DNA from 3 places in the Mesorhizobium sp. CA4 genome. Region 2 is predicted to be linked to each of the others. Evidence: predicted binding sites of a transcription regulator. Region 2 holds the regulator's gene; each other region holds the start of a gene.
The links. The regulator PhoB, encoded in region 2, activates phosphate uptake and scavenging genes when phosphate is short. The targets are predictions, from matches to a motif close to TGTCATNNANCTGTCAT.

Region 1 (3,276 bases), on a different contig from region 2:
ATGGATTAGTCGGGGCGCGCGGTTTATCCGTTGCGCTTTGGGCAAATCCTGGATTGGCGCGATGAAAGATTATGAGCATCCCTTCTTCCGGCCGCTGTGGCGCCGTATCGCCGTCGTCGCCGTCTGCCTGGCCTGGTCGGTGATCGAGTTCGCCTCCGGCACGCCCTTCTGGGGCGTCATCGCCCTCGGCTTCGCCGGCTACGCGGTGTGGCAGTTTTTCTACCTCTACAAGCCGGTGGAAGAGGCTAAGCCTCCGGCCGAGCCGAAGGAATGATCAAAGGAGCTCCCATGTCGAAACTGCTCGTCAAGGCCGATAGGGGCCACGGCCATGTCGCCCACGTCACGCCGCAAAGCGCCGGCTGGACCTATGTCGGTTTCGATCTGCATCGGCTTCGTCCGGGCGAGACGGCGTCGGGCAAGACGGCAGAGCGCGAGGTGTGCCTGGTGTTCGTCACCGGCAAGGGCAAGGCGTCGGCCGGCGGCAAGGATCTCGGCCTGCTCGGCGAGCGCATGTCGCCCTTTGAAGGCAAGCCATGGTCGGTCTATGTGCCGCAGGGCTCGGACTGGTCGGTGACCGCCGATACCGAACTGGAGCTCGCCGTCTGCTCGGCGCCCGGCTTAAGCGGCGGCCTGCCGGTGCGCGTCATCGGGCCTGACGATCTCGGCCAGGAAGTGCGCGGCAAGGGCACCAACACGCGTTACGTCACCAACATCCTGCCCGAGGGCAAGCCGGCGGATTCGCTGCTGGTGGTCGAGGTGATCACGCCCGGCGGCCATACGTCGAGCTATCCGCCACACAAGCACGACCAGGACAATCTGCCGGCCGAATCCTATCTCGAGGAAACCTATTACCATCGACTCAACCCGACGCAGGGCTTTGCCTTTCAGCGCGTCTACACCGATGCCGACCGCAACGGCGTGCGGGAGTTGGACGAAGCGATGGCGATCGAGGACGGCGATGTCGTGCTGGTACCCAAGGGCTATCACCCCTGCGCGGCCTGCCACGGCTACGACCTTTATTACCTCAACGTCATGGCCGGACCGAAGCGGACGTGGAAGTTCCACAACGCGGCCGAGCACGAATGGCTGATGAAGGCCGGATAGGCAGGCCGGCAAAGCCGTTGGTCCAGTCCGGAAAATCGTCGGCTAACGAGCTCCGTGCTGGACTTGCCCTCGAAAACCCATGAAAGCTTCGTCAATCCGTCATGGAAATCACCTATGGCAGCGGTTCCGGTGCATGTCGCCGCAAGCGCTCCGGCGTTTGGGCCACGACTTGCCGAAACAATGACTTGAAGCGCGTCGCATAATCCTTCGGGGCGCAGCGCGCTTGACGAGGAACGCCCATGCGCTACGCCATCTACTATACCCCGGGGCAGGACGAGAAGCTGGCGCGCATTGCCGCCAACTGGCTGGGCCGCGACCCGTTCGGCGCGGCGACGCGGCCGGTCGAGGCCGTGGGCGATCTGTCGGCCGCGGAAGTCGCCTTCCACACCGCCTCCGCCCGGCGCTACGGATTCCATGCCACGCTGAAGGCGCCGTTCCGGCTGGCGCCGAACGAGACGGAAGCCTCGCTGCGCGCCGCGCTCGACAGTTTTGCCGCGGCGACGCCGCCGGTCGTCATCCCGCGTCTGGTCGTCGGCCAGATCGACGGCTTCTTCGCGCTGGTGCCGGAAACGCAGTTTGCGCCGCTCCACGATTTCGCCGGCGAGGTGGTGCGCGCCTTTGACCCGTTCCGCGCGCCGCTGACCGAGGCCGAGATCGAGCGCCGCAGCCCCGATGCGCTGAACCCGGAGGAGTTTCGCAACCTTTGCCAATGGGGCTATCCCTACGTCTTCGACACGTTCCGCTTCCACATGACGCTGTCGGGGCGCGTCGGGCCAGAGGAAAGCCCACGTCTTCGCGCGGCGATCGACGGCCTGTTCGCCGATGTGCTGCGGCAGCCGGTGCCGGTGGATGCGCTGACCTTGTTTGTCGAAAGCGAACCCGGCGCCCCATTCATGGTGCTTTCCCACCATGCGCTTGGCCGCGGCCCTGCCCGCAAAACAGCTTGATTGATATAGGACCGCCCAAGATGACCGCCGAAACCGTTCTCACCAATGCCCGCATCGTGCTGCCCGATGAAATCATCGAGGGCTCGCTTTTGTTGCGCGACGGCCTGATTGCCGCCGTCGAGCCGGGTGCTGCCCGCACCGGCGAGGATATGGGCGGCGACTACATCATCCCGGGCCTCGTCGAGCTGCACACCGACCACCTCGAGGGCCATTACGCGCCGCGCCCGAAAGTGCGCTGGAACCCGATCGCCGCCGTGCTTGCCCATGACGCCCAGGTGGCGACCGCCGGCATCACCACCGTACTCGACGCCTTGCGCGTCGGCATGGACGATGACGCCGACCTGAAGTCCGACGACGTCCGCAAGCTCGCCGACGCGATCGAGGACAGCGTGCGCCAGGATCGGCTCAGGGCCGACCATTTCATCCACCTGCGCTGCGAGGTCTCGGCGCCGGACTGCCTCAAGGCCTTCGCCAATTTCGAGACCAACGAGCGGGTGAAGCTCGCCTCGCTGATGGACCATGCGCCTGGACAGCGCCAGTTCGTCAACCTCGAGACTTATGCCTATTACTACCAGCGCAAGCTGAAGCTGACGGACCACGACTTCCAGAAATTCTGCGAGAAGCGGATGGCGGAATCGGCTCGCAATTCCGGTCCGAACCGCGTCTTCATCTCGGCCGCCTGCCATGAGCGCGGCATTGTGCTGGCCAGCCATGACGACGCGACCGCCGGCCATGTCGACGAAGCGATCGAGCAGGGCGTGCGCGTCGCCGAGTTCCCGACGACGAAAGAGGCGGCCAAGGCCTCGAAGGCGGCGGGCCTCGGCGTGCTGATGGGCGCGCCGAATGTCATGCGCGGCGCCTCGCATTCCGGCAATGTCTCGGCGCGCACGCTCGCCGCCGACGGCCTGCTGGACATCCTTTCGTCCGACTACATTCCCTTCAGCCTGATCCAGTCCGCCTTCTTCCTCGGCGATCTCGTCGACCGCATTTCGCTGCCGCAGGCGGTCGCCATGGTCTCGAAGAACCCGGCCGAAGCAATCGGCCTCAACGACCGCGGCGTCATCGAGCCCGGCCGCCGGGCCGACCTTGTGCGCGTGCGCGTCGACGACCACGTGCCGGTCGTGCGTATCGTGTGGCGCCAGGGCGGCCGGGTCGCATGATGGTCTCGGCTCTCATCGAGCGCGAGCTGGCCGACAGCCTGCCGATCCGCAACGGCGTCTTCGTC
Region 2 (3,276 bases):
AAGCTCAACGCCAGCGGCCTCAGCCTCTCGGGCGGCCAGCAGCAGCGCCTGTGCATCGCCCGCACCGTGGCAGTGAAGCCCGAGGTCATCCTGCTCGACGAGCCGGCCTCGGCGCTGGATCCGCTGTCGACCGCCAAGATCGAGGAACTGATCGACGAATTGCAGGTCGACTACACGATCGTCATCGTCACCCACAACATGCAGCAGGCGGCGCGCGTGTCGCGGCAGACGGCGTTCATGTATCTGGGTGAGCTGGTGGAGTTCGACCGGACCGAGAAGATCTTCACCTCGCCCCGCGAGAAGCGCACCCAGGACTACATCACCGGCCGCTTCGGCTGAGCTCATACGAGGACATCATCATGGCCGAACATACCGTCGCTTCCTTCGACGAAGATCTGAGGCAGATCAGCCGGCTCATCAATGACATGGGCGATCTCGCCGCCTCCATGGTCGGCGCATCGACCAGGGCGCTGCTCGAGACCGACAATGCGCTGGCGCAGCGCGTCGTCTCCGACGACGCCATCATGGACGCGCGTCAGCGCGAACTCGACGACCGCGCCATTACGCTGATCGCCAAGCGCCAGCCGATGGCCGATGATCTTCGCAACGTGGTCGGCTCGATCCGCATGGCGGGTGACCTCGAACGCATCGGCGATCTCGCCAAGAACATCGCCAAGCGCGTCGGCTCGGTCGGCGTCAGCGCCGCGCCGCGCGACCTCACGCATTCGATCGATTCCATGGCGCAGATGGTGCTGATCCAGGTCCAGGCCGTGATCCAGGAATATACGGTGGGCGACGCCACGGCGCTGGCCAAGCTTCGCAACGACGACGAGCGCATCGACGTCAAATACACATCCGTCTTCCGCGAGCTCCTGACCTACATGATGGAAGATCCGCGCAACATCACCGCTTGCACGCATCTTCTGTTCTGCGCCAAGAATCTCGAGCGCATCGGCGATCATGTGACCAACATCGCCGAGAACGCCTACTATGTGCTGACCGGCACGCAATTGCCCGCCAACCGCCCCAAGCAGGACGAGACGGCAATGTCGGCGCCGGCGGCCTGACAGGGGTAACTGCCAGATGATCGCGCCACGCATCATGGTGGTGGAGGACGAGGAGCCGCTGGGGGTGCTGCTCCGCTACAATCTCGAATCCGAGGGTTACCAGGTCGAAGTGGTGACCCGCGGCGACGAGGCCGAAATCCGCCTTCAGGAAAACGTTCCCGACCTGCTCGTGCTCGACTGGATGGTGCCGGCGGTTTCCGGCATCGAGCTCTGCCGGCGTCTGAGGATGCGGCCCGAGACCGAGCGGCTGCCGATCATCATGCTGACGGCGCGCGGAGAAGAAAGCGACCGCGTGCGCGGCCTCTCGACCGGCGCCGACGATTATCTGGTCAAGCCGTTCTCGACGCCGGAGTTCATGGCGCGCGTCAAGGCGCTGCTGCGCCGCGCCAAGCCGGAGGTGCTGTCCAGCGTGCTCAAGGTCGGCGACATCGTGCTCGACCGCGAGTCGCACCGCGTCTACCGCAAGAAGAGCGAGATCAGGCTCGGCCCGACCGAGTTCCGCCTGCTCGAATTCATGATGCGCCACCCCGGTCGCGTGTTCTCGCGCAGCCAGCTGCTCGACAATGTCTGGGGCGAGACGATCTATATCGACGAGCGCACCGTGGACGTCCATGTCGGACGCCTGCGCAAGGCCGTCAACAACGGCCGCATGCCGGACGTCATCCGCACCATCCGCGGGGCGGGTTACGCGATCAGGGAAGATTAGGGGGATACGCCGAGATTCAGGTGAGGCCGGCCGGCGAACGGCGACTTCCTGCGCCTCCGGTACTCACGTGCCTAAGGTACGCTCCGTTCCGGTTCTCGGAACCCACCATTCTCGACTCGGCCTGACCTGAATCTCAGCGTATCCCGGCATCTGGCTCGCCGCTATTCGACGTGCTTGCCCGCTCTTGCCTGGCCTCCCGGCGCGAAAATCTCCTGGTCGACGAAGGTCAGCGCGCGCATGGCGCAGCCTTCGCGGATCAGCGGCAGTTCGTTCGGCTCAGTGTCGAAGGAGATCGATTCGGAGTGCTGGCCGCCGGCCGTCTGGGCGATCGCCTCGCGCAGCGCCGGTTCGATCAGGTCGAAGGCGGCCGCGCTGACGCCGACCATGGCGACGGGCGCCGGATCGATGAGGGCGAACAGGCTGCCGAGGCTGAAGCCGAGCGCCTCGCCGGCCCGGCGATAGGCCTCGCGCTCGGGGCCATCCTGCTGACGCGCCTTTGCGGCAAGCGCGCGCATGTCGGCGTCGCCGACATCGGTCGGCGTGGCATCCTCGCTTATGCCCATGGCGCTGCGCCAGATGGCATAATTGCCGGCATAGGCCTCGACGCAGCCGCGGCGGCCGCAGCGGCAAAGCGCTCCGCCCGGACGATGGATCATATGGCCGAACTCACCGCCCGAGGAATGCGTGCCGGTGAACAGCGCGCCCTTCAACACCAGGCCCATGCCGATGCCGTGCGACAAGAGGATGGCGATGAAGTCGTCGCGATAGCGCTCGGGATCGCGCCACTGCAGCGCCACCGCCATCATGTTGCAGTCGTTCTCCGTGGTGGCCGGGATGCCGAATTCCTTCTCGAGGAGATCGGCAAAGGGGATATCGGTCAGCGGCGTGATCGGCGACCACAGCATGGCGCGTGAATGGGTATCGGTGATGCCCTGAATGCCCATGGCGATGCGGGCGACGCTGCCCACGTCGAGGTCGGGATCCTGCAGCCGGCGCCGGACAATCGCCATGCATTCGCCGATCAGCTCATCGCGCGGCATGACGAGCGTGTCCAGGCGATGCTGCTCCTCGGAAACCACCTGGCCGGCATAGTCGATGACGGCAACCGACAGGAAGTTCAGCGACAAAACCACGGTCAGCACCGCGGCGGCTTCGGGGTTCAGCGCCAGGCCGACCTGCGGCCGGCCGCGTTTCAACGCCGTCGGCTCGCTGGCCTTGCTTTCGGCGAGGATGCCCTCCTGGATCAGATCGGCGGAGATCGCCGAAATGGTCGAGTGGCTGAGCCCGGTGGTGGCGGCAATCTCCGTCCGCGATGGCTGGCCGGCGCGGCGCACCGCCGAAATCACCATGGCGCGGTTGCGCCGGCGCAAATCGTCGTGACGGATTCCGACCGACATTGTCCTGCACGTCCTCCCGGTCATCGCGGCCTTGTGATGATGCCATGGCCTGTCGCTGACACGCTAGGGATTGTGGCAGAAGCCAAGGTCCATGTCATTATTATTG
Region 3 (3,276 bases), on a different contig from region 2:
GCCGCCCGACGCCAGGACCGCGCAGCAGATGTTCGCCGACGCCCCTGACGGAGTCGACCCGATCGTCACCGGCCCGGTCAGCGCCGCCTTCAAGCAGCGCCAGAGGGATGCCAACTGCGACACCGCAGTCTGGCCCAACGTTCCACGGGCTTGCTATCCGGACTGACGGTCGCGGCTGCAATACGACAAGCGTAGCGTTCCGGCACACCCCTCTCTGCCCTGCCGGGCATCTCCCCCGCAAGGGGGGAGATCGGATGTCGCGTCGGCTTTCGCCAATCTCCAGCGCTGAAAGACGAGCGGCAGGGTCGAAGCTGCCAATCTCCCCCCTTCCGGGGAGATGCCCGGCAGGGCAGAGAGGGGTGTGCCTCGCGCCGACCTTACGCGGACCGCACCGGATCGAGCGTCACCTTGTAAAGCTCGTTGTCATCGCGATCCATCAAGCGCACCGTCAGCTGCTCCGTCGCACCGGAAATATCGACCAGCCCGAAGAACTGCAGGCCGGCTGACGGCGGCAGGTTCTGGCCCTGTTCGGCGGTCGGCGCCTTGATGAACTTCAGCTCCGGCCCAAAAGTCATATCGAGATCGTTGGGGCCGAAGCTGCCGGCATGGATCGGGCCTGAAACGAATTCCCAGAACGGGTTGAAGTCCTGGAACTGCGCCTTGTCGGGGTTGTAGTAATGCGCCGCCGTGTAGTGGACGTCGGCGGTCAGCCACACCGTGTTAGTGATGCCGGCATTCTTGATGAAGCGCAGCACGTCGGCAAATTCGAGCTCGCGGCCCTTCGGCGCGCCATTGTCGTTGTTGCTGACGGCCTCGAAGCCGACCTTCTTCGCCGCGTCATTCCAGACGACGAGGCTGAGTGGCATGTCGGCGGCGATGATCTTCCACGTCGCCTTGGAATTCGCCAGCCCGCGCTTCAGCCACTTGGACTGCTCTTCGCCGATCATGCGCGACTTCGGCGTCAGCGTTTCCTGCAGATTGGGACCGTTCGGGCCGCGATAGGAGCGCATGTCGAGGAAGAACACGTCGAGCAGCGGCCCATGCGAGACCTTGCGGTAGACGCGGCCTGGCTCCGACGGCTCGTAGCGGATGGTCGTCATCTCATGGAAGGCGCGCGCGGCCCTGGCCGCCAGCACATGGATCGACTTTTCCTTGTAGCGGTCGTCGGCGGTCAGGTCTTTCGAGTCCGACCAGTTGTTGAGCACCTCATGGTCGTCCCACTGGTAGAAGGTCGGGCAGATCGCTGAGAGGGCAAGCACATGCTTGTCCATCATGTTGTATTTCCACTGGTCGCGATACTCGTCCAGCGTCTCGGCGACCTTGCGCTTGCCGTCGAGCATGACGACGTTCTTCCACTTGCCGCCGCCGGGCAGGTCGACTTCATCCTTCAAGGCGCCGTCGGCATAGATCGTGTCGCCGGAATGCAGGAAGAAATCCGGCGTGTGCTTGGCGATGGTCGAATAGGTCTTCATGCCGGTCTCGTCGATGCCCCAGCCCTGGCCGGCGGTGTCGCCCGACCAGGCGAAGCGCACATCGCGCTTCGAGGACGGCGCGGTGCGGAAGCGGCCGACGATCGGCTCGGACACGGCATTGATGTCGGAGAGGTCGGCGGCGACCATGCGATAGAAGATGTCCTGGTCGGAGGCGAGATCGGTGAGCAGCCGCTTCACCGTGTAGTCGCTGGCCGGCGAGGTATCGAGCGGCGCGAGCCGCGTCGCATTGGCGAAGCTTTCGGTGGTCGACACTTCATACATCACGCGCGCCGGGCGATCGGTGCGGGTCCACACCATGCCCGACGTGGCGTCGACGTCGCCGGACTGGACGCCATGCGTGAAGGCCGGACGCTGATTGGCGCGGGAATAATAGGGCAGCGCAAGACCGGAGGCGCCGACAAGGCCAAAGGCGCTGGCCGAGGTGACGAAAGCGCGGCGGGTCAATAAGATCTTGTTCATGGCTGTCTCCGGATGGGCTTTGAACGGGACCGCCAAGCTCTCGCCTGAATGTTTCAGGCGTGTCTCGGAACCATGAAGTTTTGATAACAGTGAACAGGATATCTTCTCCCCCTCGAGGGGAGATGTCGCCAAAGGCGACAGAGGGGTCGCCTGGCGTGGAGCGGCAACGCGCTCGGTGACACAGACATCGTCGGTGATCTATGTGAGACGACCCCTCTGACCGCTTCGCGGCCATCTCCCCCTCAAGGAGGGAGATTAGCGGTGCTCAAGCCGCCTGCGGCTCCGGCTCGAACGCCGGCCTGTCGGTGTTGATCAAGAGCGAGATACACGCCGCCGCGATGCCCGTCATGCCGGCGATCAGGAAGGCCAGCTCGTAATTGCCCTGCAGCTCGCGCATCGTGCCGCCGAAGGCGGCGGCGGCCGCGGCGCCGATCTGGTGTCCGGCGACGATCCAGCCGAACACGATCGGCCCGCTGCGGTCGCCGAAAGCCTCGTTGGCCAGCCGCAGCGTCGGCGGCACGGTGGCGATCCAGTCGAGCCCGTAGAGCACGGCGAAGATTATCAGGCTGGTCGCGGAGAAGCCGGAATAGGGCAGGTAGATCAGCGACAGCCCACGCACGGCGTAATACACGCCGAGCAGCTTGCGCGGGTCGAAACGGTCGGTGAGCCAGCCGGACAACGTCGTGCCGATCAGGTCGAAAATGCCCATCATCGACAACAGCCCGGCCGCCTGCACCTCGCCGATGCCCATATCGCCGCAGAAGGCGATGAGATGCGTGCCGACGAGACCATTGGTGGTGAAGCCGCAGACGAAGAAGGTGGCAAACAGGTACCAGAACACCCGGGTACCGGCCGCGCGGCGCAGCGTGTTCAGCGTATGCGCCAGGAAATTGCCCTGCGATGCCGGCGACACCGGCGGCAGGTCATTCGCATCGGCGCCGTAGCGCACCTGGCCGATCGAAGCCGGGCGTTCCGGCACCAGCAGGAGGACGAATGGGATCAGCGCGGCGGTGGTCAGCGCCACGGCGGTCGCGACAGGCTTCCAGCCGCCGCTTTGCGCCAGCGAGGCGATCACCGGCAGGAACACCAGCATGCCGGTGGCGCTGGAGGCCGACATCAGGCCCATCATCAGGCCGCGATTGGTCTTGAACCAGCGATTGACGATGGTGGCGCCCAGCACGCTCGCCACCGCGCCCGAACCGACGCCGGAAAACACGCCCCAGGTGAGGAAAAGATGCCAGGGCTCAGTCATGAACAGGCTGAGCGCGGTCGATCCCGACATCACCAGCAGCGCGCCAAGCAGCGTACGGCGCAGCCCGATGCG

Region 1: the regulator PhoB is predicted to act here: its motif matches at 1,191-1,207, upstream of LB528_RS01995 (DUF1045 domain-containing protein).
Region 3: the regulator PhoB is predicted to act here: its motif matches at 2,025-2,041, upstream of LB528_RS12750 (alkaline phosphatase D family protein).

What each region holds. Positions count from the first base shown of each region.
Region 1 is NZ_JAIUHK010000002.1:73,772-77,047, reverse strand. Features, by position in the region: gene LB528_RS02005 (DUF3329 domain-containing protein) at 62-274, shown strand; gene iolB (5-deoxy-glucuronate isomerase) at 289-1,104, shown strand; gene LB528_RS01995 (DUF1045 domain-containing protein) at 1,344-2,051, shown strand; gene LB528_RS01990 (alpha-D-ribose 1-methylphosphonate 5-triphosphate diphosphatase) at 2,072-3,211, shown strand; gene phnN (phosphonate metabolism protein/1,5-bisphosphokinase (PRPP-forming) PhnN) at 3,208-3,276, shown strand, end outside.
Region 2 is NZ_JAIUHK010000004.1:95,803-99,078, forward strand. Features, by position in the region: gene pstB (phosphate ABC transporter ATP-binding protein PstB) at 1-339, shown strand, start outside; gene phoU (phosphate signaling complex protein PhoU) at 360-1,067, shown strand; gene phoB (phosphate regulon transcriptional regulator PhoB) at 1,084-1,773, shown strand; gene LB528_RS04810 (ROK family protein) at 1,935-3,170, opposite strand.
Region 3 is NZ_JAIUHK010000012.1:129,033-132,308, reverse strand. Features, by position in the region: gene LB528_RS12755 (hypothetical protein) at 1-166, shown strand, start outside; gene LB528_RS12750 (alkaline phosphatase D family protein) at 378-1,952, opposite strand; gene LB528_RS12745 (MFS transporter) at 2,218-3,276, opposite strand, start outside.